DNA from 3 places in the Pseudalkalibacillus sp. A8 genome. Region 2 is predicted to be linked to each of the others. Evidence: a T-box and tRNA genes for the amino acid it is inferred to sense, from the RefSeq annotation. Region 2 holds a T-box; the other regions hold tRNA genes.
What was found. The T-box of region 2 lies ahead of ACJROX_RS20715 (valine--tRNA ligase). A T-box ahead of a tRNA ligase gene usually reads a tRNA of that ligase, here a tRNA-Val.

Region 1 (10,194 bases), 2.1 Mb from region 2:
ATATTGATTGTAGAGCGATCAATCACACTTTTCATCAGCCTTGCTTCTTTCTTTGTGATGATCCCTTCTTCCAACAATCTGTAGATGATGTTTTCACTGGCAGCCTGACTGATTCGTGTATTGATCATTTTGAGGATCTGATCAAGCAAGATTGTCGAATTATCGGTCTCCACTTTTATAATTCGAATATATCCTCCTCCTCCTCTTTTACTTTCCACAATAAAGCCTTTTTCAATCGTAAACCTTGTATTGATTACATAATTGATTTGCGAGGGGACGCATTGAAATTGTTCAGCAATTTCACTTCTTTTGATTTCAATTGCTTTTTTGTGACTTCCTTTGATGATTTCCTTCAAATGCGCTTCAATAATATCTGATATATTTTTCATCCCATTATTGCCCCTCCTCATATCTGACTTTGACTTTCTTTGACTATAATTATAAACATTTGCCCGCAAGTTGCAAATGTTTTGATGTTTACATTATAGACAGACTTTTTAAGTGTTAAACAATTTTTTACTCTGTTGCAAACACTTTATGAACATAGTCGATCGATTGTATCTTGTCATACAATTCGGGGAGCTTTTTTGGGTTAGATATCTGTATTTTGAACGTATATTTTATTAGGGGAATCGCTGCATCATTTGGGTGATCTTCTACTGATAAACTTAAAATCGGTGTTTTCAACGACTCCAACTCGTTTACAATTTTAGATAAAGACACTTCTTTATTTTCTACAATGACCGTTACATGATGGTAGCGTTGCTTTCGCAAATACAAATCCTCAAATTTGTTCAGGAACAACAGACTCAAAATTACGATAAATGTTGTAAAAATGGCTTCATAATACATTCCAATTCCCACAACTAGGCCGATTCCTGCAACTACCCATATCGAGGCTGCAGTCGTCAGTCCCTTAACCGTTACACCGTGAACAAGAATTGTTCCAGCACCTAAAAAACCGATCCCGCTCACGACATAAGCTGCTAAACGTGAGGGGTCAAAACCTTGTACCCTCTCATGCGTATTTAAAAAATCTTCGAAACCGAACATTGATAAAATCATCATCAAACATGCACCGACACCGACTAATAAATGTGTACGAAATCCAGCCGGATGACGTTTGAATTCACGCTCAATACCGACTAACCCACACAGCACTGCTGCCAATACAAGTCTGATCGTGATGATCATCGTTTCTTCATTCCACCATTGAAATAACCAAGATTCCATTTATATCTCCCCTGTAATTCCGATTGTGATAATGTCTCTATATTACATGGTATGGTATATAGTATCCAATTATAGGCTAACAGCAATAAAAGAGGAAATAATACTCATTCTCTTCATTCTCTTTTATTGTCTTTCAACTTTTATAATGCTTTCCCTTTTTGCTTTCGTGTATAACGTTGGGGGTTGTTCCACTATGTATTTCGTAAGGGGTAAAAACATAAAAGATTTTTGGAAGCAAAAATCTTCATTTTAAAAGAACCATTAGCATGCGTATCAGCCTTCTTTCGCCAGTTCAATGTGTTAGTATTCTCGTTTGAGTACGTCATTTTGCGATTTTCGCGTTTTCACGGTCTTAAGGATTCTGTTTGAGGACCTTATTTTAGCTTTTTCTCGATTTCAGGGTGTCGAAGCCCCTCTTTGAGTGCCTCGTTTTGGCTTTTTTCTCGGTTTCAGGGTGTCAAAACCCTCTAAGTTACTTAAAATTCCTTTTGCAATCTCTAAAACGAAAAGGTTCGAACCCTAATTTCACCATACATAAAAAAGAGCAGTCTCTCGACTACTCTTGTGGTGCCCGGCGACGTCCTACTCTCACAGGGGGAAGCCCCCAATTACCATTGGCGCTGAAGAGCTTAACTTCCGTGTTCGGCATGGGAACGGGTGTGACCTCTTCGCCATCGTCACCAGACTGTATGAAATTCAAGGGATACTGTTCCCTCAAAACTAGATAACGGTTCTTGAAAACATCGTCGATATTTAAGTGAAGTGGTTAAGTCCTCGATCGATTAGTATCTGTCAGCTCCACGTGTCACCACGCTTCCACACCAGACCTATCAACCTCATCATCTCTGAGGGATCTTACTCGCTTAACGCGATGGGAAATCTCATCTTGAGGGGGGCTTCATGCTTAGATGCTTTCAGCACTTATCCCGTCCACACGTAGCTACCCAGCTATGCTCCTGGCGGAACAACTGGTACACCAGCGGTGTGTCCATCCCGGTCCTCTCGTACTAAGGACAGCTCCTCTCAAATTTCCTGCGCCCGCGACGGATAGGGACCGAACTGTCTCACGACGTTCTGAACCCAGCTCGCGTACCGCTTTAATGGGCGAACAGCCCAACCCTTGGGACCTACTTCAGCCCCAGGATGCGATGAGCCGACATCGAGGTGCCAAACCTCCCCGTCGATGTGGACTCTTGGGGGAGATAAGCCTGTTATCCCCAGGGTAGCTTTTATCCGTTGAGCGATGGCCCTTCCATGCGGAACCACCGGATCACTAAGCCCGACTTTCGTCCCTGCTCGACTTGTAGGTCTCGCAGTCAAGCTCCCTTGTGCCTTTACACTCTGCGAATGATTTCCAACCATTCTGAGGGAACCTTTGGGCGCCTCCGTTACACTTTAGGAGGCGACCGCCCCAGTCAAACTGCCCACCTGACACTGTCTCCGGACCGGATCACGGTCCTGGGTTAGAATTTCAATACCGTCAGGGTAGTATCCCACCGACGCCTCCACCGAACCTGGCGGTCCGGCTTCTCTGGCTCCTACCTATCCTGTACAAACGATACCAAAATCCAATATCAGGCTACAGTAAAGCTCCATGGGGTCTTTCCGTCCTGTCGCGGGTAACCTGCATCTTCACAGGTACTATAATTTCACCGGGTCTCTCGTTGAGACAGTATCCAAGTCGTTGCACCTTTCGTGCGGGTCGGAACTTACCCGACAAGGAATTTCGCTACCTTAGGACCGTTATAGTTACGGCCGCCGTTTACTGGGGCTTCGATTCAGAGCTTCTCCTAATGGATAACCCCTCCTCTTAACCTTCCAGCACCGGGCAGGTGTCAGCCCCTATACTTCGCCTTACGGCTTCGCAGAGACCTGTGTTTTTGCTAAACAGTCGCTTGGATCTTTTCACTGCGGCTCTCTCGGGCTTGCACCCTATCAGAGCACCCCTTCTCCCGAAGTTACGGGGTCATTTTGCCGAGTTCCTTAACGAGAGTTCTCCCGAGCATCTTAGGATTCTCTCCTCGCCTACCTGTGTCGGTTTACGGTACGGGCACCTCTTTCCTCGCTAGAGGCTTTTCTTGGCAGTGTAGGATCAGGGACTTCGGTACTCTAGTTCCCTCGCCATCACAGCTCCGCCGTATGGTGGACGGATTTGCCTATCCACCGGCCTGACTGCTTGGACGCGCATATCCATCAGCGCGCTCTCCCTACCTTCCTGCGTCCCCCCGTTGCTCAAACGGAAAGGAGGTGGTACAGGAATATCAACCTGTTGGCCATCGCCTACGCCTTTCGGCCTCGGCTTAGGTCCCGACTAACCCTGAGCGGACGAGCCTTCCTCAGGAAACCTTGGGCTTTCGATGGAGAAGATTCTCACTTCTCTTTTCGCTACTCATACCGGCATTCTCACTTCAAAGCGCTCCACGAGTCCTTCCGGTCTCGCTTCTCAGCCCTTCGAACGCTCCCCTACCACTGTACCGTTAGGTACAATCCATAGCTTCGGTGATACGTTTAGCCCCGGTACATTTTCGGCGCAGAGTCACTCGACCAGTGAGCTATTACGCACTCTTTAAATGGTGGCTGCTTCTAAGCCAACATCCTGGTTGTCTGGGCAACTCCACATCCTTTTCCACTTAACGTATACTTGGGGACCTTAGCTGATGGTCTGGGCTGTTTCCCTCTCGACTACGGATCTTATCACTCGCAGTCTGACTCCCGTGGACAAGTTCCTGGCATTCGGAGTTTGACTGAATTCGGTAATCCTGTGGGGACCCCTAGTCCAATCAGTGCTCTACCTCCAGAACTCTCACCACGAGGCTAGCCCTAAAGCTATTTCGGGGAGAACCAGCTATCTCCGAGTTCGATTGGCATTTCACCCCTACCCACACCTCATCCCCGCACTTTTCAACGTGCGTGGGTTCGGGCCTCCATTCAGTGTTACCTGAACTTCACCCTGGACATGGGTAGATCACTCGGTTTCGGGTCTACGACAACGTACTCATGCGCCCTGTTCAGACTCGCTTTCGCTGCGGCTCCGTCTCTGCGACTTAACCTTGCACGTTATCGTAACTCGCCGGTTCATTCTACAAAAGGCACGCCGTCACCCGTTAATGGGCTCCGACTACTTGTAGGCACACGGTTTCAGGATCTCTTTCACTCCCCTTCCGGGGTGCTTTTCACCTTTCCCTCACGGTACTGGTTCACTATCGGTCACTAGGGAGTATTTAGCCTTGGGAGATGGTCCTCCCAGCTTCCGACGGGGTTTCACGTGTCCCGCCGTACTCAGGATCCACTCTGGAGGGAACGACGTTTTGGCTACAGGGCTGTTACCTCCTCTGGCGGGCCTTTCCAGACCGCTTCGCCTACGCCGTTCCTTTCTTACTCCGTATAGAGTGTCCTACAACCCCAAGAGGCAAGCCTCTTGGTTTGGGCTGTTTCCGTTTCGCTCGCCGCTACTCAGGAAATCGCGATTGCTTTCTCTTCCTCTGGGTACTAAGATGTTTCAGTTCCCCAGGTCTGCCTTCTCATACCCTATGAATTCAGGTATGGATCCTACCCCATTACGGGCAGTGGGTTCCCCCATTCGGAAATCCCCGGATCAAAGCTTACTTACAGCTCCCCGAGGCATATCGGTGTTCGTCCCGTCCTTCTTCGGCTCCTAGTGCCAAGGCATCCACCGTGCGCCCTTCATAACTTAACCACGTTATGAATGAACTTACACTTCTTACTTGTCATTAAATGACGTTTTCGATGTCTTGTTTTCAAGAATTTCATTATCTAGTTTTCAAGGAACAATGTTCTGAAAGAGAATGAGCTCTTTCAAAACTAAACAAAAGCCAAAGCGTGTTCCATGTCCATAAAGGACTCCTTAGAAAGGAGGTGATCCAGCCGCACCTTCCGATACGGCTACCTTGTTACGACTTCACCCCAATCATCTGTCCCACCTTCGGCGGCTGGTTCCAAAAGGTTACCTCACCGACTTCGGGTGTTACAAACTCTCGTGGTGTGACGGGCGGTGTGTACAAGGCCCGGGAACGTATTCACCGCGGCATGCTGATCCGCGATTACTAGCAATTCCGGCTTCATGCAGGCGAGTTGCAGCCTGCAATCCGAACTGAGAATGGCTTTATGGGATTCGCTCAACCTCGCGGTTTTGCTGCCCTTTGTACCATCCATTGTAGCACGTGTGTAGCCCAGGTCATAAGGGGCATGATGATTTGACGTCGTCCCCACCTTCCTCCGGTTTGTCACCGGCAGTCACCTTAGAGTGCCCAACTGAATGCTGGCAACTAAGATCAAGGGTTGCGCTCGTTGCGGGACTTAACCCAACATCTCACGACACGAGCTGACGACAACCATGCACCACCTGTCACTTCGTCCCCCGAAGGGGAACCTTCCATCTCTGGAAGTAGCGAAGGATGTCAAGACCTGGTAAGGTTCTTCGCGTTGCTTCGAATTAAACCACATGCTCCACTGCTTGTGCGGGCCCCCGTCAATTCCTTTGAGTTTCAACCTTGCGGTCGTACTCCCCAGGCGGAGTGCTTAATGTGTTAACGTCAGCACTGAGGGTGGAACCCCCCAACACCTAGCACTCATCGTTTACGGCGTGGACTACCAGGGTATCTAATCCTGTTTGCTCCCCACGCTTTCGCGCCTCAGCGTCAGTTACTGGCCAGAGAGCCGCCTTCGCCACTGGTGTTCCTCCATATATCTACGCATTTCACCGCTACACATGGAATTCCACTCTCCTCTCCAGTACTCAAGTCCCCCAGTTTCCAATGACCCTCCACGGTTGAGCCGTGGGCTTTCACATCAGACTTAAGAGACCGCCTGCGCGCGCTTTACGCCCAATAATTCCGGACAACGCTTGCCACCTACGTATTACCGCGGCTGCTGGCACGTAGTTAGCCGTGGCTTTCTGGTTAGGTACCGTCAAGGTACCGCCCTGTTCGAACGGTACTTGTTCTTCCCTAACAACAGAGCTTTACGACCCGAAGGCCTTCCTCACTCACGCGGCGTTGCTCGGTCAGACTTTCGTCCATTGCCGAAGATTCCCTACTGCTGCCTCCCGTAGGAGTCTGGGCCGTGTCTCAGTCCCAGTGTGGCCGATCACCCTCTCAGGTCGGCTACGCATCGTCGCCTTGGTGAGCCCTTACCTCACCAACTAGCTAATGCGCCGCGGGCCCATCTGTAAGTGATAGCCGAAGCCATCTTTTAATCCTCCTCTATGCAGAGGAGAATGTTATCCGGTATTAGCCCCGGTTTCCCGGAGTTATCCCAGTCTTACAGGCAGGTTGCCCACGTGTTACTCACCCGTCCGCCGCTGACCTCTGAGGAGCAAGCTCCTCGTTGGTCCGCTCGACTTGCATGTATTAGGCACGCCGCCAGCGTTCGTCCTGAGCCAGGATCAAACTCTCCAATAAAGTGTTTGATTGCTCATTAAATGAAATCGAAATTGATTCAGGGTTCTTATAAAAGACCCGTTTCACGCTTGGCTTTTGTTCAGTTTTCAAAGAGCTTTTTGTGCCGCTTTTTTCTTAGGCGACAATAATAAATTATAGCATCCCATCGACTGATTGTCAATAGTTTTTTTGGTGGAGCCTAGCGGGATCGAACCGCTGACCTCCTGCGTGCAAGGCAGGCGCTCTCCCAGCTGAGCTAAGGCCCCTTAATTAATCAAATGGTCGGGAAGACAGGATTTGAACCTGCGACCCCCTGGTCCCAAACCAGGTGCTCTACCAAGCTGAGCCACTTCCCGTTATATGGCGCGCCCGAGAGGAGTCGAACCCCTAACCTTCTGATCCGTAGTCAGACGCTCTATCCAATTGAGCTACGGGCGCACTTTATTATAGGTTTTGCTGTTTCGAAAATGGTGCCGAGGGCCGGACTTGAACCGGCACGGTAGTCACCTACCGCAGGATTTTAAGTCCTGTGTGTCTGCCAATTCCACCACCCCGGCATAATGGAGCGGAAGACGGGATTCGAACCCGCGACCCCCACCTTGGCAAGGTGGTGTTCTACCACTGAACTACTTCCGCATGTGGTGCGGGTGGAGGGACTTGAACCCCCACGTCGCAAGGACACTAGATCCTAAGTCTAGCGCGTCTGCCAATTCCGCCACACCCGCAATACTATATCGTTATCTAAAATGGTGAGCCATGAAGGACTCGAACCTTCGACCCTCTGATTAAAAGTCAGATGCTCTACCGACTGAGCTAATGGCTCGTAAAAGTGGTGCTGGCCAGAGGACTTGAACCCCCAACCTACTGATTACAAGTCAGTTGCTCTACCAATTGAGCTAGGCCAGCATAATGGTGGAGGATGACGGGATCGAACCGCCGACCCCCTGCTTGTAAGGCAGGTGCTCTCCCAGCTGAGCTAATCCTCCAATATATAAGCCCGGCGACGTCCTACTCTCACAGGGGGAAGCCCCCAATTACCATTGGCGCTGAAGAGCTTAACTTCCGTGTTCGGCATGGGAACGGGTGTGACCTCTTCGCCATCGTCACCAGACTGTATGAAATTCAAGGGATACTGTTCCCTCAAAACTAGATAACGGTTCTTGAAAACATCGTCGATGTTAAGTAAAGTGGTTAAGTCCTCGATCGATTAGTATCTGTCAGCTCCACGTGTCGCCACGCTTCCACACCAGACCTATCAACCTCATCATCTCTGAGGGATCTTACTCGCTTAACGCGATGGGAAATCTCATCTTGAGGGGGGCTTCATGCTTAGATGCTTTCAGCACTTATCCCGTCCACACGTAGCTACCCAGCTATGCTCCTGGCGGAACAACTGGTACACCAGCGGTGTGTCCATCCCGGTCCTCTCGTACTAAGGACAGCTCCTCTCAAATTTCCTGCGCCCGCGACGGATAGGGACCGAACTGTCTCACGACGTTCTGAACCCAGCTCGCGTACCGCTTTAATGGGCGAACAGCCCAACCCTTGGGACCTACTTCAGCCCCAGGATGCGATGAGCCGACATCGAGGTGCCAAACCTCCCCGTCGATGTGGACTCTTGGGGGAGATAAGCCTGTTATCCCCAGGGTAGCTTTTATCCGTTGAGCGATGGCCCTTCCATGCGGAACCACCGGATCACTAAGCCCGACTTTCGTCCCTGCTCGACTTGTAGGTCTCGCAGTCAAGCTCCCTTGTGCCTTTACACTCTGCGAATGATTTCCAACCATTCTGAGGGAACCTTTGGGCGCCTCCGTTACACTTTAGGAGGCGACCGCCCCAGTCAAACTGCCCACCTGACACTGTCTCCGGACCGGATCACGGTCCTGGGTTAGAATTTCAATACCGTCAGGGTAGTATCCCACCGACGCCTCCACCGAACCTGGCGGTCCGGCTTCTCTGGCTCCTACCTATCCTGTACAAACGATACCAAAATCCAATATCAGGCTACAGTAAAGCTCCATGGGGTCTTTCCGTCCTGTCGCGGGTAACCTGCATCTTCACAGGTACTATAATTTCACCGGGTCTCTCGTTGAGACAGTATCCAAGTCGTTGCACCTTTCGTGCGGGTCGGAACTTACCCGACAAGGAATTTCGCTACCTTAGGACCGTTATAGTTACGGCCGCCGTTTACTGGGGCTTCGATTCAGAGCTTCTCCTAATGGATAACCCCTCCTCTTAACCTTCCAGCACCGGGCAGGTGTCAGCCCCTATACTTCGCCTTACGGCTTCGCAGAGACCTGTGTTTTTGCTAAACAGTCGCTTGGATCTTTTCACTGCGGCTCTCTCGGGCTTGCACCCTATCAGAGCACCCCTTCTCCCGAAGTTACGGGGTCATTTTGCCGAGTTCCTTAACGAGAGTTCTCCCGAGCATCTTAGGATTCTCTCCTCGCCTACCTGTGTCGGTTTACGGTACGGGCACCTCTTTCCTCGCTAGAGGCTTTTCTTGGCAGTGTAGGATCAGGGACTTCGGTACTCTAGTTCCCTCGCCATCACAGCTCCGCCGTATGGTGGACGGATTTGCCTATCCACCGGCCTGACTGCTTGGACGCGCATATCCATCAGCGCGCTCTCCCTACCTTCCTGCGTCCCCCCGTTGCTCAAACGGAAAGGAGGTGGTACAGGAATATCAACCTGTTGGCCATCGCCTACGCCTTTCGGCCTCGGCTTAGGTCCCGACTAACCCTGAGCGGACGAGCCTTCCTCAGGAAACCTTGGGCTTTCGATGGAGAAGATTCTCACTTCTCTTTTCGCTACTCATACCGGCATTCTCACTTCAAAGCGCTCCACGAGTCCTTCCGGTCTCGCTTCTCAGCCCTTCGAACGCTCCCCTACCACTGTACCGTTAGGTACAATCCATAGCTTCGGTGATACGTTTAGCCCCGGTACATTTTCGGCGCAGAGTCACTCGACCAGTGAGCTATTACGCACTCTTTAAATGGTGGCTGCTTCTAAGCCAACATCCTGGTTGTCTGGGCAACTCCACATCCTTTTCCACTTAACGTATACTTGGGGACCTTAGCTGATGGTCTGGGCTGTTTCCCTCTCGACTACGGATCTTATCACTCGCAGTCTGACTCCCGTGGACAAGTTCCTGGCATTCGGAGTTTGACTGAATTCGGTAATCCTGTGGGGACCCCTAGTCCAATCAGTGCTCTACCTCCAGAACTCTCACCACGAGGCTAGCCCTAAAGCTATTTCGGGGAGAACCAGCTATCTCCGAGTTCGATTGGCATTTCACCCCTACCCACACCTCATCCCCGCACTTTTCAACGTGCGTGGGTTCGGGCCTCCATTCAGTGTTACCTGAACTTCACCCTGGACATGGGTAGATCACTCGGTTTCGGGTCTACGACAACGTACTCATGCGCCCTGTTCAGACTCGCTTTCGCTGCGGCTCCGTCTCTGCGACTTAACCTTGCACGTTATCGTAACTCGCCGGTTCATTCTACAAAAGGCACGCCGTCACCCGTTAATGGGCTCCGACTACTTGTAGGCACACGGT
Region 2 (10,194 bases):
ATAAAATCTTGGCTCAGACATACACCTGTATTGTATAGGAATAATTGTGTTGAGAGGGGGAGCTTGCTTTGACGGAGCGCAATCAGTCTAAGTTAGAGTTTTCAATAGAGGAATCAGTATGGCTCAATAAGGGACAGGAGGTTGAGGAATTTTACACGGTAGATTTGAATCCGGAAGTTACGGTTGAAGAGGTGGATGATCAGATTTGTATCAAAGGCCATCTCTGCTTAACGGGTGAATACAGGTGTGCGGATCAATCTGAGGAAGAGAATACTTCAGAGGAATCTACCTTCCTTGGTTATCGTTCATTTTCCCAATTGAATGATGTTTCCGATGATGTAGTGAAATTGGACCACCGTTTCCCGGTTGATATCACCCTGCCAAAAAATCGCGTTCTTAATAAGGATGACCTTTTCGTCACCGTTGATAATTTTGATTATGAAATGCCGACTCCTTCGTGTCTTGAAGTTTCTGCTGCCATCAGTGTATCGGGTGTTTATGAAAATCAAGGATCTGCCAGTGAAGAGTTCGAGGAACAAGAATTAGTTTACCAGAATGATGAAGTTTATGTGACTCGTGAAGAAGATGACAAGGACGATCATGAATTATATGAAGGTGGATCGAATCCATTTCCAATTTTAGAGTTCGAATCACGCCGATCTCCTGAAAATTACGATCACGAAGAAGAAACGGAGTATAAGGCCATAAGAAGAGAGCCTCAAGTAGAATTTTTAAGCAGAAATGAAGAGCGTTACGATTCTGACGCATATGGCCACCTCAGTGATATGCGGAACTCGGATACTGCTGATTACGAGGATGAGTACGAAGAGGAAGAACTTTATCGCACGGAAGAGTATGAGTATGAAGAAAATGACGATGCGTATTACCACGAGGAAGAATCTGAAGAAGAATATGAAGAACAAGGGGAAGTAGAGAGCACCTCCAACCGTCCGCCGCGTGAAGAGAACGCTCTTTATTTAACAAAAATGCTGACAAGGGATGATGAAGAGCTTACGAAAATGAAAATGTGTATCATCCAAGCAGGAGATTCATTGGATTCAATCGCTGGAAGATATGATGTCCCGGCAAGTCAACTTATGCGGGTCAATCGTCTAGAGACCGAAGAGATTGAAGAAGGACAAATTTTATATATACCAGTCTCCGCACGATAGGATGGTGTCGTTATGAGCATGGATATATTGGAGCTCATCGAAAAACACTACCCATTAAAGCCATTACATTGGAAACATAAGAATGAAGTTCTTGAAACTGATGCTGGTACGAAAAGAGTTCGTGTTTGGACAGATGAGAGGACAATGACCTGGCATTTTAATTGGAGGGAGCGACTGGAGAGCAATACAGTGTTGACAGACCGTATGATACGGACATTGGATGCGAACTGGTTCCTCCCTTTTGAAGACCAATTCCTGACCCTCCATGATGAGCGGTATGAACCTTATCCGAAGCATAACCATGAACAAACATGGGGCATGTTACTTGGGAAATTATTGGCCCAGGGTATTGAACACCCCGTGTATGAAAACGAGGATTTTTCTGAAACAAGGGAGCAAATGGTGCAGCAATATGGTCTGGATCGCTCAGACCTGAACATGCCGATCCTTAACCGAAGCTTACCTGAGGCGAAGAGACGACTCAGGACCGTTGAAACGATCAGAAATCGATATAGACATTTGAAAATCCCATCCTTGGAGCCTTCTATCCTGACTTATCAGGGGAAGCGTGTCCATGGAAGGTTGTTTTGGCAAGGTGGTAATGAACCTCCTGAACGCAGCATGCACGGTCTATGCGATTTTCTTTCAGATTGGCGATTAGCCACTGATACACAATCTATGTATAAATTATTGGATGCCATTCATGATCACTTCCCTCTTGAAGGCGGCTATGACCAATTGTTGGCTGCTGATCTAATTGCACCGCGAGAAGTCCAGAGGTGTGTGCAACGGCTCGAATCCACAGATGGTCAATCTGCTAGTGAAATTTTGGATCAGTTTGAAAGGGAATGGGAATCGAATCGGACCCTCGTTGAAGAAGTTTGTCGCTGGATAGAACACAGGGCAAAGAAGGTGGTACGATGAAGGCGGCATCAATGTCAGTAGACGGCATCATCCTATATTATTATGATCTGTTCCCTGAAAAGATCGAGTCTTATGGTCGAGTTCAGCGTATCACGACAAAACGGGGGACTTTCGCTCTCAAAGAAACGGCAATGAACAAAGAGCAAATGGATTGGTTTTTGCATTGTATGGATCGTCTTAATGAGATTGGATACGACCATGTCGTCCCATTGACCATGACCAAATATGGTGACCCATATGTAATTGCGAAGAACCGCTATTTTTATGTGACCAAGTGGTATGAAAATGACTCACGGTCGAACTTCCCGTATGAGGATTTCATTATTGATGAGCTCGGAAAACTACATGCCAATACGGTAAAAGCACAGTCATTTTCTGAAGAAGTGATCAAGGATTCATTCAACGGACTAGCAAAACGTTTTGAACAACGGCAGCTTGAAATGGAGAGGTTCACGGAACTAGCCGAGCGGCAAACGTATATTTCTCCGTTTGAACTTCGATATCTTTCTCAGTTCCATAAAATGATGCGGATTGCCGAAGAGGCGAAACAAAAGGTCTCAGAATGGTATAAAGGCTGTGAAGAGCATAAACGCTATCGAAGCGTCTTATGCCATGGCCGTCCGTTCCGAGGGCATGTCGTCCAGGACCAACTTGGCGAGGGAAGCCTCATAAATTTTGAGCGGGCGATATTGGATACTCCGGTTAGGGACTTGGCGTATTTTTTCAGGACCGCAGCACAGTACCCTGAATGGAGTGAGCATATGGCATTGGAGTGGCTGGGGCGTTATGAATCCCATCTCCCCCTGCTGCCGGAAGAAAAGATCTTACTTGCAAGTTATTTGAAGTTCCCTGAACCAGTATTCTCGACAATCCAGATGTACCAAGGTTCTTCTGACATCTCCCAGCTTGAACTTGTCCGCAAATTGGATCGGAAACTAAATGTGATGAAGTCACTCGATCGTTTTACCGATCAATTTCTTCATACGATACCAAATTAATAACTCTGCTTATAGCAGGGTTTTTTGGTGTCTATAAAGATAAATAAGTTTGTCGGAACGTGCCGAATGTTGAAAAAAAAGATGTTCATAACATCAAAAAAATGTAAAATCGGTTTTTTGTCCATAAATCCGAGAACATGTTTAATAAAAGGAATTCCGCTATGGACAAATTAAGTGCCTATCACCAGAATTCATAATAAATCGCCAAATGGAGCGCTAGAAGGATAACCACAAGGATGATATCGAATGCAGAAGGAAATAAGAGGGTCCGGATCGCCTGAAAAATCAATAATGGAAAGACAAATTGTTCACAAATGCTCCGGAACTGTCGTAGATGATATTGAAAACGATATTTGTTAAATCCGCGACGTTTCCTCATGAGAGTGCTCCTTTCTCTGTTAGTGGTATACTATATGGTATGACACGTACCCATTTTCCGTACCCATTTTCGTTTAAAACAGAAAATTTGTGGAAAGCCTATTGACGATAAGACAATTCAAAAGGTAAACTATATACTACTAATAGGTCCTATATGAATAATAAGCTTCGATAGGGAAGAGTAAATTGTGAAACCTAAAGAGAGGGAAATCATCAGCTGAAAGATTTCTCAGGAGGTAGCAGTCGAACGTCGCCCTTGAGCAACTTCTCTGAACCAATTCAAGTAAGAGGAGTCGGATTTGAAACCGTTATCGATTTGAGGTGTGCAGCCTGATGTGATTTGTGCTGCAAACAAAGGTGGTACCGCGAACTTCTTTCGTCCTTTGAGGATGCGAAAGAGGTTTTTTTATTTTATATCACTGATAAATTAGTTGTCCATAAACAAATCTATCCAAAAAAAGTTATTAACGGAGCAATGTATAAAACGTTTTAAGGAGGAGTAAGAAATGGCTAAGCAAGAACAAGAAATATCGATGCCGACCAAATATGATCCACAAAGGACTGAAGAAAAATGGTATCAGTATTGGTTGGATGGAAAGTTTTTCGAAGCTAAGGGCGGTGAGGACAAGAAGCCGTACACCATTGTAATTCCACCCCCGAACGTAACAGGTAAACTACACCTAGGGCATGCCTGGGATACGACACTACAAGATATCATGATCCGTACCAAGCGTATGCAGGGCTACGATGCATTATGGTTGCCTGGGATGGATCATGCCGGGATCGCAACGCAGGCGAAGGTAGAAGGAAAACTGAAGGAAGAAGGCACTTCCAGATACGAACTCGGGCGTGAAAAATTCATGGAAGTATCTTGGGAATGGAAGCATGAATATGCTGATTTCATCCGTATGCAATGGTCGAAATTAGGGCTGTCCCTCGATTATTCCCGCGAACGTTTCACGCTTGATGAAGGATTATCGGACGCGGTTAAAGAGGTTTTCGTTTCTCTGTACGAAAAGGATCTTATTTACCGTGGCGAGTACATCATCAACTGGGATCCTAAAACAAAGACAGCTTTATCAGACATCGAGGTTATTTACAAGGACGTACAAGGCGCTCTTTACCACATGAAATACCCACTAGCGGATGGGAGCGGGCATATTGAGGTAGCGACTACCCGTCCAGAAACGATGCTTGGAGATACCGCTGTAGCTGTCCATCCTAATGATGGACGATACAAGGACTTGATCGGTAAAAAGGTCAAACTTCCGATTACGAACCGTGAAATCGAGATTGTAGCGGATGATTATGTTGATATGGAATTCGGTTCTGGGGCTGTCAAAATTACGCCAGCCCATGACCCGAACGACTTCGAAATCGGAAACCGACATAACCTTCAAAGAATCCTTGTCATGGATGAAGGGGGCACGATGAATGAAGAAGCAGGACCTTATCAAGGGTTGGATCGCTTTGAATGTCGAAAGCAGATCGTCAAGGACCTTCAAGATCAAGGAGTCCTGTTCAAAATTGAAGAGCACATGCATTCCGTAGGACATTCGGAGAGAAGTGGAGCTGTTGTAGAACCTTATCTATCAACACAATGGTTTGTAAAAATGCAACCATTAGCTGATCAAGCAATCCAGCTTCAGAAGGAAGAAAACAAGGTTCATTTCGTTCCGAATCGCTTTGAAAAGACCTATATGCATTGGATTGAAAATATCCGTGATTGGTGTATCAGTCGTCAATTATGGTGGGGACATCGAATTCCAGCCTGGTACCATAAGGAAACTGGTGAAATTTACGTTGGTTGTACAGCACCTGATGATCTGGAAAACTGGGATCAAGATGAAGATGTACTTGATACATGGTTCAGTTCAGCCCTTTGGCCATTTTCGACGATGGGTTGGCCGGATGAAAACGCTGCTGATTTCAAACGTTATTATTCAACAGATGTATTAGTGACAGGTTACGATATCATCTTCTTCTGGGTTGCGCGCATGATTTTCCAAGGTCTTGAATTCACTGGAGAGCGTCCATTTAAAGATGTTTTGATCCACGGATTGGTCCGGGATTCTGAAGGACGCAAGATGAGTAAATCACTCGGTAACGGTGTTGATCCGATGGATGTCATTGATAAATATGGTGCTGACTCATTACGTTTCTTCCTTTCTACAGGAAGTTCACCAGGAAATGATCTTCGATTTTACTGGGAGAAGGTTGAGTCGACTTGGAATTTCGGGAACAAGATTTGGAACGCCTCCCGATTTGCATTGATGAACATGGACGGGATGACAGCGGATGAAATTGATTTGAGTGGCGAAAAATCACTTGCTGATGAATGGATCCTGACCCGTCTGAATGAAACCATCGACTCCGTTACGCAATTGATTGATGCGTACGAGTTCGGAGAAGTTGGCAGAGTACTGTACAACTTCATCTGGGATGATTTCTGTGATTGGTATATCGAAATGGCAAAGCTTCCGCTGTATGGTGAAGATGAAGGAAGAAAGAAAACGACCAGATCTGTTCTTGCTTATGTCCTCGATCAGACTTTGCGTTTGCTTCACCCATTCATGCCATTCATCACAGAAGAAATATGGCAGCATATTCCGCATAAGGGCGATTCAATTACAGTCGCATCTTGGCCGGAAATACGTGAAGATCTTCACTTTGAAGAATCAGCGAAAGAAATGAAGATTCTTACTGAAATCATCCGTTCGGTTCGTAATACGCGTTCAGAAATGAACGTACCACCAAGCAAACCGATCGAAATCCAGCTGAAGCCCCATAACGAGGAAGTTCTCAATCAGCTTGAGAAAAATCGTTTATATCTGGATCGTTTCTGTAACCCAGAGCCATTGACTATGGGACTTGGACTTGAGGCTCCAGAAAAGGCTATGACCTCTATCGTAAGTGGCGTAGAAATCTTCTTGCCGCTAGAAGGATTGATCGATATTGAAGAAGAAATCAAGCGGTTGGAAAATGAATATAAGAAATGGGATTCAGAAGTTCAGCGTGTACAGAAAAAATTGAGTAATGAAGGATTCATCAAAAAAGCACCTGAAAAAGTCGTTGAAGAAGAACGGCAAAAAGAAAAAACGTATCTCGATAATCGACAAAAGGTTGAAGAACGGATCAAAGAATTGAAGAACTAATCGAGTGAGGGAGGCGGATCATATTGATTCGTCTTCTTCATAGTTACAAGGAGAAACGGAAATGAAAACATATGAAGAGACATTGCATTGGATTCATGAACTCCTGGCATTCGGTATGAAACCGGGGCTGTTGAGAATGGAATGGATGCTGAAAGAACTTGGCCATCCGGAAAAAGAACTGACGTCCATCCATCTTGCAGGGACCAATGGAAAAGGATCTACCCTTACCTACCTGAGATGTATATTACAAGAGTCTGGATATATAGTGGGCACGTTCACCTCCCCTTATATCGAGCGATTCAATGAACGGATTTCTTATAACGGTGAACCGATGACAGATGAAGAACTTGTTATGGTTTCCAATGAAGTCAGGCCGGTAGCGGAAAAGCTAGCTGCTACTGATTTAGGGACACCAACGGAATTCGAAGTAGTCACCATCCTCTCGATCGTTTATTTCGCTAGGTATCGGAAAGCGGATATCATCCTATTCGAAACAGGACTTGGAGGCAGGTTAGACTCGACAAATGTGATCCAACCGATTCTAACAGGAATCACAAATGTAGGGTATGACCACACAGCGATTTTAGGAAATACATTAACAGAAATCGCGTACGAGAAAAGCGGCATCATCAAAAAGGGCGCCCCTTTAGTGACAGGTGTCGATCAAACGGAAGTAATTCAAGTCGTTGAAGAAAAGGCGAAGGAGAAAGATATCCCTGTCACCATGCTAAATAAGGATTATTTCATAAAAGGACATGAGGTGTTGGAAGAGGGGGAATCGTTTACGCTTTTGACCCAAAATCGGACCTATGAAGATCTCCACATCAAAATGAACGGCTTCCATCAAGTTAAAAATGCAGCAATGGCGATCGCCATGATCGAGGTACTGAAAGAACAGTCAAACTTTGAAATCCACCACAAACATATTTATGAGGGTTTGCTTCAAGCCGAATGGCCAGGTCGATTCGAAAAGGTGTATGATTGTCCATTGATCATATTGGATGGCGCTCACAATAAAGAAGGGATTGCAAGTTTGAGGCAAACCTTGATCAGCCATTACCCTGAACGTAGAAAAAGAATCATCTTCAGTGCATTATCAGACAAACCGGTCAATGAGATGCTCTCAGAACTTTACGATTGTATCGATCACATCATGTTTACCTCGTTCGACTTTCCGCGCGCAAGTTCTGCATCAACTTTATATGATAAATGCCTTTATGATTCGAAAGACCTAGAGGAAGATTTTGAAACCGCATTGTGGAAAGAAATGGACCGAATGGAAAGGAAGGACGTCCTGATCATAACCGGTTCCTTGTATTTCATATCAATGGCAAGGGAAATTTTGAAAAATATGAAATAAATAGAATATTTTAATTACATTTCCAGAGAACTTTTGATAAAATATGATTAAGGTTAAATAGTACGTTAGACTCAAGTGGGATGTATGGGATTAAGGCGAAGGGGGGATAAGCATGGCGAAAGGTGCAAAACAAGTTCTCATTATAGTCTGTACGTTAGCGTGGGTCATTGTACTTTGGTCATTCTTTTCCTTCTCGGTACCTTCGTTGGAAGGTTATTGGTTAGATATCATCGGCATGTTGATCATGATGGTCGTCGTCGCTTTGTTCCAGATCCATGTGAAGGGGACAAACATATCCTTGATACAAGGAATTTCCCTCGCCGTATTCCTGCATTTCGGATTATTAGTTGAATTAGTCCTCGTACAGGTTACGATTGTTGCTTCGATGATCCGACTTAAATATCCTCTTTATCGGATTGGAACAAGTTCCATCATGTTCATGATGGTCTCTGCGTCTGCTGCATTGGTTTATTACTTGCTTGGTGGAGAGGTCGGCGGACTGGGTATGAACGAGTATCCCAAAATTTTGCCGGTTATCGGTTACTCACTTACTGCCATCCTTACTAATCATATCATTCTTTATTTATTACGAAGATACATATACAAAGAATCGAGTTCATTGTTTGATAAAGATTTCCTCTGGGAAATGTTCATGGAATCTTTCATCCTTCCTGTAGGGATCACCTTCTATATTCTTTATTCACAGCTTGGTACAACTGCAATTCTATTCGTCGGTATCCCATTTGTCATTATATCACTATTCATGAATATGTATCATTCTAGCCAAAAAATCAATCATCTGTTGAAGTTTACAAGTAAAATCGGTCAAGAATTGACGGAAAGTTTACAAGTGGATGAAATACTGGATATCTATTTGAATCGGATTACAAGAATGTTGAAAGTGGATTATGCTTACATTTTGGGTATCAAGGATACTACACAGCTTAGGGTCATTCGTAAGTATGAGTCGAAGAAAGCACAAAATCTAAATCTTCCTTACTTGTTCAAAGGTGAGGGAATAAGCGGGAAGGTACGGGAGAGCGGTCACAGTCTACGGTTTACTGCGCGTCATCAATGGCGGAAATATTCAAAAGGGTTCCTTCCCATAACTTCTCAATCAGTGTTGTCCGTACCGATGATCCGTAATCATAAGGTCGTAGGTGTCATCACGTTTGCTTCGAATCAAAAGAAGGCTTATGACAAAGCTCATGCTATGATACTTGAAATATTATCAAACTATCTTGCAGTCGCGATCGACAAGGCAAAGAATTATGAAGCAACAAAAAATAAAAGTGAGCGGTGTCACCTGACAAATATATACAATTACCGATATTTTGAAGACATTCTATCTAAAATGTACTTGAATTATGAAAAGTCACATAAACCCTTTTCACTCATATTGCTGGATATCGATCATTTCAAACGTGTCAATGATACGTATGGCCACCAGTCAGGAAACATCGTGTTATGCAAGGTGGCGGACAGGCTTGTTGAAATCATAGGTAAACACGGTACTGTTGCCAGGTATGGAGGAGAGGAATTTGTCATCGTCCTGCCTAATATGGATCATGCAGAGAGCCTGGACTTGGCCGAGGCCATCAGGGAAGACATTTCAACAACACCTTTCACCATTAAAAATGACCTTGGAGACCTGCGTAATAAACGGATCCGTCTAACGGTCAGCATTGGTGTATCGACTGCTCCTTTACAAGGGGAAGATCCATTAACATTGATCAGAAATGCTGACAGAGCGATGTATACAGGGGCAAAGCAACAAGGAAGAAATAAAGTCGCAAGCTATATCGGATAGGAAAAAGCATTCGAACAAACGGATGCTTTTTTCATAGCTTTGGATGTTAAGGGTGGTCATATGTATCGGATTTTGAAATCTAATAATGGAAGTACGCTTGTAATTGTACTGATGGTGATCATGGTTCTAGGAATTCTAGTTCCTGCCGGTTATAGTTGGTACAACAAGTTATTTCTGAATGAGAACCGTATCCTCCATCAGAAGCAAGCAGTCAATTTATCAGTGAGTGCCATGGAAACTTTCAAGCGACAGGATAACTTATCAAAAGTGGAGTATCTCACTAAGAATCGATACACGCTTGATAACCCATTAACTATGGACGTTAGTGACAACAAGCTGGATCTGTATCAATACGTAGAAGATAGCGAAGGAAATCAATTGACTCGTGAACAATTGG
Region 3 (10,194 bases), 2.2 Mb from region 2:
GGAAGGCCTTCGGGTCGTAAAGCTCTGTTGTTAGGGAAGAACAAGTACCGTTCGAACAGGGCGGTACCTTGACGGTACCTAACCAGAAAGCCACGGCTAACTACGTGCCAGCAGCCGCGGTAATACGTAGGTGGCAAGCGTTGTCCGGAATTATTGGGCGTAAAGCGCGCGCAGGCGGTCTCTTAAGTCTGATGTGAAAGCCCACGGCTCAACCGTGGAGGGTCATTGGAAACTGGGGGACTTGAGTACTGGAGAGGAGAGTGGAATTCCATGTGTAGCGGTGAAATGCGTAGATATATGGAGGAACACCAGTGGCGAAGGCGGCTCTCTGGCCAGTAACTGACGCTGAGGCGCGAAAGCGTGGGGAGCAAACAGGATTAGATACCCTGGTAGTCCACGCCGTAAACGATGAGTGCTAGGTGTTGGGGGGTTCCACCCTCAGTGCTGACGTTAACACATTAAGCACTCCGCCTGGGGAGTACGACCGCAAGGTTGAAACTCAAAGGAATTGACGGGGGCCCGCACAAGCAGTGGAGCATGTGGTTTAATTCGAAGCAACGCGAAGAACCTTACCAGGTCTTGACATCCTTCGCTACTTCCAGAGATGGAAGGTTCCCCTTCGGGGGACGAAGTGACAGGTGGTGCATGGTTGTCGTCAGCTCGTGTCGTGAGATGTTGGGTTAAGTCCCGCAACGAGCGCAACCCTTGATCTTAGTTGCCAGCATTCAGTTGGGCACTCTAAGGTGACTGCCGGTGACAAACCGGAGGAAGGTGGGGACGACGTCAAATCATCATGCCCCTTATGACCTGGGCTACACACGTGCTACAATGGATGGTACAAAGGGCAGCAAAACCGCGAGGTTGAGCGAATCCCATAAAGCCATTCTCAGTTCGGATTGCAGGCTGCAACTCGCCTGCATGAAGCCGGAATTGCTAGTAATCGCGGATCAGCATGCCGCGGTGAATACGTTCCCGGGCCTTGTACACACCGCCCGTCACACCACGAGAGTTTGTAACACCCGAAGTCGGTGAGGTAACCTTTTGGAACCAGCCGCCGAAGGTGGGACAGATGATTGGGGTGAAGTCGTAACAAGGTAGCCGTATCGGAAGGTGCGGCTGGATCACCTCCTTTCTAAGGAGTCCTTTATGGACATGGAACACGCTTTGGCTTTTGTTTAGTTTTGAAAGAGCTCATTCTCTTTCAATACATTGTTCCTTGAAAACTAGATAATGAAATTCTTGAAAACAAGACATCGAAAACGTCATTTAATGACAAGTAAGAAGTGTAAGTTCATTCATAACGTGGTTAAGTTATGAAGGGCGCACGGTGGATGCCTTGGCACTAGGAGCCGAAGAAGGACGGGACGAACACCGATATGCCTCGGGGAGCTGTAAGTAAGCTTTGATCCGGGGATTTCCGAATGGGGGAACCCACTGCCCGTAATGGGGTAGGATCCATACCTGAATTCATAGGGTATGAGAAGGCAGACCTGGGGAACTGAAACATCTTAGTACCCAGAGGAAGAGAAAGCAATCGCGATTTCCTGAGTAGCGGCGAGCGAAACGGAAACAGCCCAAACCAAGAGGCTTGCCTCTTGGGGTTGTAGGACACTCTATACGGAGTAAGAAAGGAACGGCGTAGGCGAAGCGGTCTGGAAAGGCCCGCCAGAGGAGGTAACAGCCCTGTAGCCAAAACGTCGTTCCCTCCAGAGTGGATCCTGAGTACGGCGGGACACGTGAAACCCCGTCGGAAGCTGGGAGGACCATCTCCCAAGGCTAAATACTCCCTAGTGACCGATAGTGAACCAGTACCGTGAGGGAAAGGTGAAAAGCACCCCGGAAGGGGAGTGAAAGAGATCCTGAAACCGTGTGCCTACAAGTAGTCGGAGCCCATTAACGGGTGACGGCGTGCCTTTTGTAGAATGAACCGGCGAGTTACGATAACGTGCAAGGTTAAGTCGCAGAGACGGAGCCGCAGCGAAAGCGAGTCTGAACAGGGCGCATGAGTACGTTGTCGTAGACCCGAAACCGAGTGATCTACCCATGTCCAGGGTGAAGTTCAGGTAACACTGAATGGAGGCCCGAACCCACGCACGTTGAAAAGTGCGGGGATGAGGTGTGGGTAGGGGTGAAATGCCAATCGAACTCGGAGATAGCTGGTTCTCCCCGAAATAGCTTTAGGGCTAGCCTCGTGGTGAGAGTTCTGGAGGTAGAGCACTGATTGGACTAGGGGTCCCCACAGGATTACCGAATTCAGTCAAACTCCGAATGCCAGGAACTTGTCCACGGGAGTCAGACTGCGAGTGATAAGATCCGTAGTCGAGAGGGAAACAGCCCAGACCATCAGCTAAGGTCCCCAAGTATACGTTAAGTGGAAAAGGATGTGGAGTTGCCCAGACAACCAGGATGTTGGCTTAGAAGCAGCCACCATTTAAAGAGTGCGTAATAGCTCACTGGTCGAGTGACTCTGCGCCGAAAATGTACCGGGGCTAAACGTATCACCGAAGCTATGGATTGTACCTAACGGTACAGTGGTAGGGGAGCGTTCGAAGGGCTGAGAAGCGAGACCGGAAGGACTCGTGGAGCGCTTTGAAGTGAGAATGCCGGTATGAGTAGCGAAAAGAGAAGTGAGAATCTTCTCCATCGAAAGCCCAAGGTTTCCTGAGGAAGGCTCGTCCGCTCAGGGTTAGTCGGGACCTAAGCCGAGGCCGAAAGGCGTAGGCGATGGCCAACAGGTTGATATTCCTGTACCACCTCCTTTCCGTTTGAGCAACGGGGGGACGCAGGAAGGTAGGGAGAGCGCGCTGATGGATATGCGCGTCCAAGCAGTCAGGCCGGTGGATAGGCAAATCCGTCCACCATACGGCGGAGCTGTGATGGCGAGGGAACTAGAGTACCGAAGTCCCTGATCCTACACTGCCAAGAAAAGCCTCTAGCGAGGAAAGAGGTGCCCGTACCGTAAACCGACACAGGTAGGCGAGGAGAGAATCCTAAGATGCTCGGGAGAACTCTCGTTAAGGAACTCGGCAAAATGACCCCGTAACTTCGGGAGAAGGGGTGCTCTGATAGGGTGCAAGCCCGAGAGAGCCGCAGTGAAAAGATCCAAGCGACTGTTTAGCAAAAACACAGGTCTCTGCGAAGCCGTAAGGCGAAGTATAGGGGCTGACACCTGCCCGGTGCTGGAAGGTTAAGAGGAGGGGTTATCCATTAGGAGAAGCTCTGAATCGAAGCCCCAGTAAACGGCGGCCGTAACTATAACGGTCCTAAGGTAGCGAAATTCCTTGTCGGGTAAGTTCCGACCCGCACGAAAGGTGCAACGACTTGGATACTGTCTCAACGAGAGACCCGGTGAAATTATAGTACCTGTGAAGATGCAGGTTACCCGCGACAGGACGGAAAGACCCCATGGAGCTTTACTGTAGCCTGATATTGGATTTTGGTATCGTTTGTACAGGATAGGTAGGAGCCAGAGAAGCCGGACCGCCAGGTTCGGTGGAGGCGTCGGTGGGATACTACCCTGACGGTATTGAAATTCTAACCCAGGACCGTGATCCGGTCCGGAGACAGTGTCAGGTGGGCAGTTTGACTGGGGCGGTCGCCTCCTAAAGTGTAACGGAGGCGCCCAAAGGTTCCCTCAGAATGGTTGGAAATCATTCGCAGAGTGTAAAGGCACAAGGGAGCTTGACTGCGAGACCTACAAGTCGAGCAGGGACGAAAGTCGGGCTTAGTGATCCGGTGGTTCCGCATGGAAGGGCCATCGCTCAACGGATAAAAGCTACCCTGGGGATAACAGGCTTATCTCCCCCAAGAGTCCACATCGACGGGGAGGTTTGGCACCTCGATGTCGGCTCATCGCATCCTGGGGCTGAAGTAGGTCCCAAGGGTTGGGCTGTTCGCCCATTAAAGCGGTACGCGAGCTGGGTTCAGAACGTCGTGAGACAGTTCGGTCCCTATCCGTCGCGGGCGCAGGAAATTTGAGAGGAGCTGTCCTTAGTACGAGAGGACCGGGATGGACACACCGCTGGTGTACCAGTTGTTCCGCCAGGAGCATAGCTGGGTAGCTACGTGTGGACGGGATAAGTGCTGAAAGCATCTAAGCATGAAGCCCCCCTCAAGATGAGATTTCCCATCGCGTCAAGCGAGTAAGATCCCTCAGAGATGATGAGGTTGATAGGTCTGGTGTGGAAGCGTGGCGACACGTGGAGCTGACAGATACTAATCGATCGAGGACTTAACCACTTCACTTAACATCGACAATGTTTTCAAGAACCGTTATCTAGTTTTGAGGGAACATTTTTTTAGAAAAAGCCCTTGAAAAAACTTTTATATTTTAGTAATATATATCTTGTCCTTACTAAGGATGATTGTGGATCAATTGAAAGTTGGTCTGGTGACGATGGCGAAGAGGTCACACCCGTTCCCATGCCGAACACGGAAGTTAAGCTCTTCAGCGCCAATGGTAATTGGGGGCTTCCCCCTGTGAGAGTAGGACGTCGCCGGGCCAAAAAACTTTTTTCATCTCAATGAATTATTCCACAGTAGCTCAGTGGTAGAGCTATCGGCTGTTAACCGATCGGTCGCAGGTTCGAGTCCTGCCTGTGGAGCCATTTGCTTCCATAGCTCAGCAGGTAGAGCACTTCCATGGTAAGGAAGAGGTCAGCGGTTCGAGCCCGCTTGGAAGCTCCATGAAAAGTTCATATCGGCCCCTTGGTCAAGTGGTTAAGACACCGCCCTTTCACGGCGGTAACACGGGTTCGAATCCCGTAGGGGTCACCATTCATATGGAGGATTAGCTCAGCTGGGAGAGCACCTGCCTTACAAGCAGGGGGTCGGCGGTTCGATCCCGTCATCCTCCACCATTATGCTGGCCTAGCTCAATTGGTAGAGCAACTGACTTGTAATCAGTAGGTTGGGGGTTCAAGTCCTCTGGCCAGCACCAGTTTCATTTGAAAATCAGACTTTATAGTCTTTTTTTATTGGAGGGGTAGCGAAGTGGCTAAACGCGGCGGACTGTAAATCCGCTCCCTCCGGGTTCGGCGGTTCGAATCCGTCCCCCTCCACCATTTTAAAAAAACCAAAGTTGATTATCCTTCGCGAGCCATTAGCTATGAACGAAACAGCTTATGGGTAAACTATGAATTGTCCTGATGCAGATTTCTTCGCAAGATCTGTCACTTAGAGGAAGGGACATAAGGTGAGTAAGCTTCATTATAACTTGAGCCATTAGCTCAGTCGGTAGAGCATCTGACTTTTAATCAGAGGGTCGAAGGTTCGAGTCCTTCATGGCTCACCATCTCGATTCTGATTAACCAACAATAATTTTAATCATGCGGGTGTAGTTTAGTGGTAAAACAAGAGCCTTCCAAGCTCTGGTCGTGAGTTCGATTCTCATCACCCGCTCCATCGGGGCCTTAGCTCAGCTGGGAGAGCGCCTGCCTTGCACGCAGGAGGTCAGCGGTTCGATCCCGCTAGGCTCCACCAAATCATACATAATAAACTCTCTGAACCGAATGGTTTGGAGAGTTTTTTTACATATTAAAAACAATGAGCTGGAACAAAACCAAAACCCAATTCGTGTAAGCGCTTTATATTTATCCATAAACATCAGTTAAACCCCTGTTAAACCGCATAAGTATACAGGATTTTGTCCAGTTGAACCACAGCATGATGAAGCCCTACAATAGAGAATAGATTGTCGAATGAGGAGGAAAAAAATCATGAACAAGAATATTGGAATTTTAGGTGTCCCGATGGACCTTGGCCAAATGCGCCGTGGCGTTGATATGGGACCTAGTGCAATGAGATATGCTGGTCTTATCGAAAGACTTGAAAACCTTGGCTACGATGTGGAGGATCATGGCGATGTCCAAATCCCTCAAAGGGAAAAAGTCGCAAGTAAAGAAACTAACCTTAAAAATTTAGATGGGGTTATTGAAGCGAACAACCTTTTGGCGGAAGGTGTCAATAAAATCATCGAAGATAACCGTTTCCCATTAGTGCTTGGCGGTGACCATAGCATTGCGATCGGGACGCTTGCAGGTGTGTCGAAGCATTATAAGAATTTAGGCGTCATCTGGTATGATGCCCATGGCGATTTAAATACAGGAGAAACTTCACCAAGTGGAAATATTCATGGTATGCCTCTCGCTGTAAGTCTTGGTATCGGACATGAAAGACTGCAAGAAATCGGGGGATACAGCCCGAAGGTCAAACCTGAGAATATCGTCATTATCGGCGCACGCTCGCTGGATGAAGGGGAGCGTGAATTGATCCGAGAAAAAGGAATCAAAGTTTATACGATGCACGAAATCGATAGAATGGGTATGACAAAGGTTATGCAAGAAGCGATCGAATACGTCTCGAACGAAACAGATGGTGTACACTTAAGCTTGGACCTTGATGGATTGGATCCGGCAGAGGCACCCGGTGTAGGTACTCCGGTCCTAGGCGGGATCAGCTATCGTGAAAGCCATTTGGCGATGGAGATGCTTGAAGAGGCGAAAATCCTTACCTCGGCTGAATTTGTGGAAGTCAATCCGATTCTTGATGAAAAGAACAAAACAGCCACTGTGGCCGTTGCATTGGTCGGTTCCCTTTTAGGTGAAAAGTTAATATAAATAACATTCAAAGCCTTATCGAATTTAAATGTCGATAAGGCTTTTTATCGTAAATAGAATTAACCAGCTCTCTAGGTGAGAGCTGCTGTTTGTTCATGAAGCATCTATAATTTCAGTCTTAATTGTATCGTAACGATTAAGTAGATAGTCAAGATATTGGCTGATCTCTACAACCTCCGTAGAAAACAAAGGCTTTTCTTTCGCCAGGATTAACATTTTCTTTCTCGAATTCTCAATTTCATTCAATAGAAAGCGTTCTTCAGCTGACATGCCGCCCACCTGCTTTCGCCTATAGTTGTTAAACATAATACCCGATAAATAAGAAAATAAACCTATATTAACAAAAATATTCATCACTTGGAAGTTGTCTCATGTTAGAATAAAAAAAGAAGAATCTACTCCATAAGTAGTATATTCAAACAATGGAGTATCGGGGGTGGGGTTCCTAAATGGATATAACGGTTAAGCGTTTGGTCCGCTCTGTAAAAAAAGGGGATCAAAAAGCCTTTGAAGAACTTGTAGAAATTTATAAAGATAAAGTATACCATATCGTCTACCGGATGTTAGGGAATGTGCATGAAGCAGAGGATATAGCTCAGGAAGCATTTGTACGGGCTTATATACATATTGAACGATTTAATGAGGCACATAAATTTTCTACTTGGTTGTATCGAATTGCAACCAATTTGACGATTGATCGTATACGTAAGAAGAAGCCGGATTATTACCTGGATGCAGAACTAGCCGGGGGTGAAGGCCTAACCCTCTATTCTCAAATAGCAGTCGCAGAACAATTGCCAGAAGAAAAAATTGAAACCTTTGAACTTCAAGACCGTATACAGAAGGAGATCCTGCATTTGCCTCCGAAATACCGCTCAGCTATTGCACTGAAATATTTGGAGGAACTGTCTTTAAAAGAGATCAGTGAAATATTGCAGATTCCAGTTTCAACAGTAAAAACTCGTATCCATCGTGGTCGGGAAGCACTTCGTAAACGGTTGAAAGATCTGGATTGTTAGGAGGATAAGTAGAAATGAAATGCGATGGTAAATATTCATCCTATATGCATAAATGGGTCGATGAAGAAATCGAGCCTCTTGAAAAAATAGAATTGCTTCAACATACAAAATCATGTTCTGAATGCAAGGAAAAATTTGAAGAGCTCAAAAATGTCGATCAATTACTGCATGGCCATCACCCTCTAAAAGCACCAAATGGTTTTACTTCAAAAGTTATGGACCAATTACCTAGGGAAAAAGCCTCCTCAAAAATGAGAAGGTGGTTCCACCATCATCCACTCTTGACAGCTGCGATTCTCTTTCTTTTGTTGATGTCGAGCACTATTTATAGTGAATGGGGAAGTAATAAGGGTAATCCGATTTCCGTGTCAGCAAACGGAGCACAAGTTAAAATAGACCAGGAAAATGGAAAGGTCATTGTACCTGAAGGCGAGATTGTAAAAGGTGATTTGGTAGTAAGGAATGGTGATGTAGAAATTGCAGGGAAAGTAGAAGGTAACGTTACAGTCATCAATGGAAGCCATTACCTTGCTTCAGCAGGGCATATTGCAGGAGATAGTGAAGAGATCCATAAGATTACGGAATGGGTCTGGTACCGTTTGAAAGATGGAGCCAGCACAGTAAAGGAATGGTTCACTTCGGATTGACCAGAAAGCCAAATGTATTTTCATATGAAATAGTGGAGTGGCTTAGAAGCATCTCGGACAAGCGGAGGTGTTTCGGGGATCACTCCCTTGTTATATTTCTTTATCACATCATCTGCTTATACTCACTCGGTGTCCGCCTTCCTTGCTTCTGAATTTTTTTGGGTACATACGGAGTGTTATTGACGGAACCTTGCGAAAAATAGATATAGTGCCAAATTGTGATATAATAGAGAAGTTACATATGGTAACAAACTGAGCATATTTGGAAACAATGATATTGAGTTGATCAGTTTGGAGGATGCGTATGTTTCCTATAGGAGACTTTGACTTTAATATATTGAATTACTTGAATGATATAATTGATATCCTCTTGGTCACCTACGTGATCTATAAGCTCATCATGCTGATAAAAGGTACGAAAGCAATCCAGCTGTTAAAAGGAATCACTGTCATAATAGCGGTTTGGTTTTTCAGTGGAATTTTCAAGCTGAACACTTTATATTTTCTAATGAACCAAACACTACTATACGGTTTCCTAGCAATCATCATCATCTTCCAGCCGGAGCTTCGACGTGCGCTTGAACAGTTGGGTCGAGGTAGATTCTTCTCAAGAGGCATGATTGCAGAAGAAGAGGAAAAGAGAAGTACGATTGAAGCGATGTTAAAGGCGACCAATTATATGGCCAAACGTCGTATTGGTGCTCTCATTACTATTGAAAGGGAAACGGGTCTCGATGATTACGTAGAAACTGGTATTCCGATCAATGCTAATCTGAGCTCAGAACTCTTGATCAATATTTTTATCCCGAATACCCCGTTGCATGATGGGGCTGTCATCATCAACGATAATCAAATCCTGGCAGCTGCAAGTTACCTCCCTCTATCGGAAAGCCCGTTCATTTCAAAAGAACTGGGAACGCGCCATAGAGCTGCTTTAGGTATATCAGAAGTAACAGATAGTCTGACGTTGGTTGTCTCTGAAGAAACTGGAAATGTTTCTCTCACAAAAAATGGTGAACTCTACCGTAATTTAGATGAGGACATGTTACGAAAACTGTTAGAGGCTGAAATTATGACAAAATCTAAATCAACTTCCTCATCAAAGTGGAATTGGAGGGGGAAGAAAGATGGATAGACTGCTTAAATCTCCATGGTTTGTAAAAGTCACAGCTTTTCTGATCGCTTTGATGATGTATACGACTGTCCATATCAATGACCAACAGGCTAATGAAGAGGATCAAGGCCTCCCAACTAATGGGGAGGAGGCATTTAAAACGGTTAATCTTGACGCCGAATATGATGAAGATAAGTATGTTTTATTGGGGATGCCTGAAACAGTCGGCGTAAGGTTCCAAGGTACTAAATCGGATATTATGAGATTTAACCTTCAACGGGCTCCAAAGGCTTATATCGATCTAAGGGATAAAGGGCCTGGTCAATACGAAGCAGAAGTGAAATTCGAGAATCTCCCTAGTGGTATTGAAGCGTTTCCGAGAGAAAGTACAATCGATGTGACGTTACACGAAAAGAAAACCGAAACATTCCCAGTGACAGTGCAGCTCCTTGGGGAAAATGAATTGCAAAAAGGCTATATTGCCGGAACTCCTCAGCTTCAAACAGAGGAAATCGAAATTACCGGAGCAAAGGACATGATCGATGAAATCGCCTATGTCCGAGTCTTTGTCAACGTTGCGGATGCGAAGGAAACCTTTACAAGAGAGGTTAAAGTCCAAGCGTTGAATAGAAGCTTCGATCCGATAGATATCAATATCGAACCGGAAACAATGAACGTCACTGTGCCGATTGAAAATCCGAGTAAAGAAGTTCCTGTCTCGATTGATGAAAAAGGATCCCTTCCAGATGGGCACGAGCTTAAATCAATTACTCCTGTACAAGAAAAAGTGGCAATCC

Region 1: it encodes a tRNA-Val, which carries the amino acid that the T-box ahead of ACJROX_RS20715 (valine--tRNA ligase) is inferred to sense. The anticodon was not compared.
Region 3: it encodes a tRNA-Val, which carries the amino acid that the T-box ahead of ACJROX_RS20715 (valine--tRNA ligase) is inferred to sense. The anticodon was not compared.

The regions. Positions count from the first base shown of each region.
Region 1 is NZ_CP174509.1:117,251-127,444, reverse strand. Features, by position in the region: gene ACJROX_RS00660 (CtsR family transcriptional regulator) at 1-389, opposite strand, end outside; gene ACJROX_RS00655 (MgtC/SapB family protein) at 517-1,233, opposite strand; rRNA gene rrf (5S ribosomal RNA) at 1,803-1,918, opposite strand; rRNA gene ACJROX_RS00645 (23S ribosomal RNA) at 1,996-4,930, opposite strand; rRNA gene ACJROX_RS00640 (16S ribosomal RNA) at 5,103-6,653, opposite strand; tRNA gene ACJROX_RS00635 (tRNA-Ala) at 6,823-6,898, opposite strand; tRNA gene ACJROX_RS00630 (tRNA-Pro) at 6,912-6,988, opposite strand; tRNA gene ACJROX_RS00625 (tRNA-Arg) at 6,994-7,070, opposite strand; tRNA gene ACJROX_RS00620 (tRNA-Leu) at 7,101-7,189, opposite strand; tRNA gene ACJROX_RS00615 (tRNA-Gly) at 7,194-7,268, opposite strand; tRNA gene ACJROX_RS00610 (tRNA-Leu) at 7,272-7,357, opposite strand; tRNA gene ACJROX_RS00605 (tRNA-Lys) at 7,380-7,455, opposite strand; tRNA gene ACJROX_RS00600 (tRNA-Thr) at 7,463-7,538, opposite strand; tRNA gene ACJROX_RS00595 (tRNA-Val) at 7,543-7,618, opposite strand; rRNA gene rrf (5S ribosomal RNA) at 7,628-7,743, opposite strand; rRNA gene ACJROX_RS00585 (23S ribosomal RNA) at 7,820-10,194, opposite strand, start outside.
Region 2 is NZ_CP174509.1:4,020,076-4,030,269, reverse strand. Features, by position in the region: gene spoVID (stage VI sporulation protein D) at 69-1,172, shown strand; gene ACJROX_RS20730 (hypothetical protein) at 1,185-2,096, shown strand; gene ACJROX_RS20725 (spore coat protein YsxE) at 2,093-3,094, shown strand; gene ACJROX_RS20720 (hypothetical protein) at 3,276-3,473, opposite strand; T-box leader at 3,632-3,859, shown strand; gene ACJROX_RS20715 (valine--tRNA ligase) at 3,979-6,627, shown strand; gene ACJROX_RS20710 (bifunctional folylpolyglutamate synthase/dihydrofolate synthase) at 6,689-7,987, shown strand; gene ACJROX_RS20705 (sensor domain-containing diguanylate cyclase) at 8,100-9,797, shown strand; gene ACJROX_RS20700 (hypothetical protein) at 9,858-10,194, shown strand, end outside.
Region 3 is NZ_CP174509.1:188,336-198,529, forward strand. Features, by position in the region: rRNA gene ACJROX_RS01035 (16S ribosomal RNA) at 1-1,132, shown strand, start outside; rRNA gene ACJROX_RS01040 (23S ribosomal RNA) at 1,305-4,239, shown strand; rRNA gene rrf (5S ribosomal RNA) at 4,387-4,502, shown strand; tRNA gene ACJROX_RS01050 (tRNA-Asn) at 4,533-4,607, shown strand; tRNA gene ACJROX_RS01055 (tRNA-Thr) at 4,611-4,686, shown strand; tRNA gene ACJROX_RS01060 (tRNA-Glu) at 4,702-4,776, shown strand; tRNA gene ACJROX_RS01065 (tRNA-Val) at 4,784-4,859, shown strand; tRNA gene ACJROX_RS01070 (tRNA-Thr) at 4,864-4,939, shown strand; tRNA gene ACJROX_RS01075 (tRNA-Tyr) at 4,979-5,063, shown strand; tRNA gene ACJROX_RS01080 (tRNA-Lys) at 5,218-5,293, shown strand; tRNA gene ACJROX_RS01085 (tRNA-Gly) at 5,330-5,403, shown strand; tRNA gene ACJROX_RS01090 (tRNA-Ala) at 5,406-5,481, shown strand; gene rocF (arginase) at 5,718-6,617, shown strand; gene ACJROX_RS01100 (Spo0E family sporulation regulatory protein-aspartic acid phosphatase) at 6,711-6,887, opposite strand; gene sigW (RNA polymerase sigma factor SigW) at 7,067-7,636, shown strand; gene ACJROX_RS01110 (anti-sigma factor) at 7,651-8,283, shown strand; gene cdaA (diadenylate cyclase CdaA) at 8,588-9,418, shown strand; gene ACJROX_RS01120 (YbbR-like domain-containing protein) at 9,411-10,194, shown strand, end outside.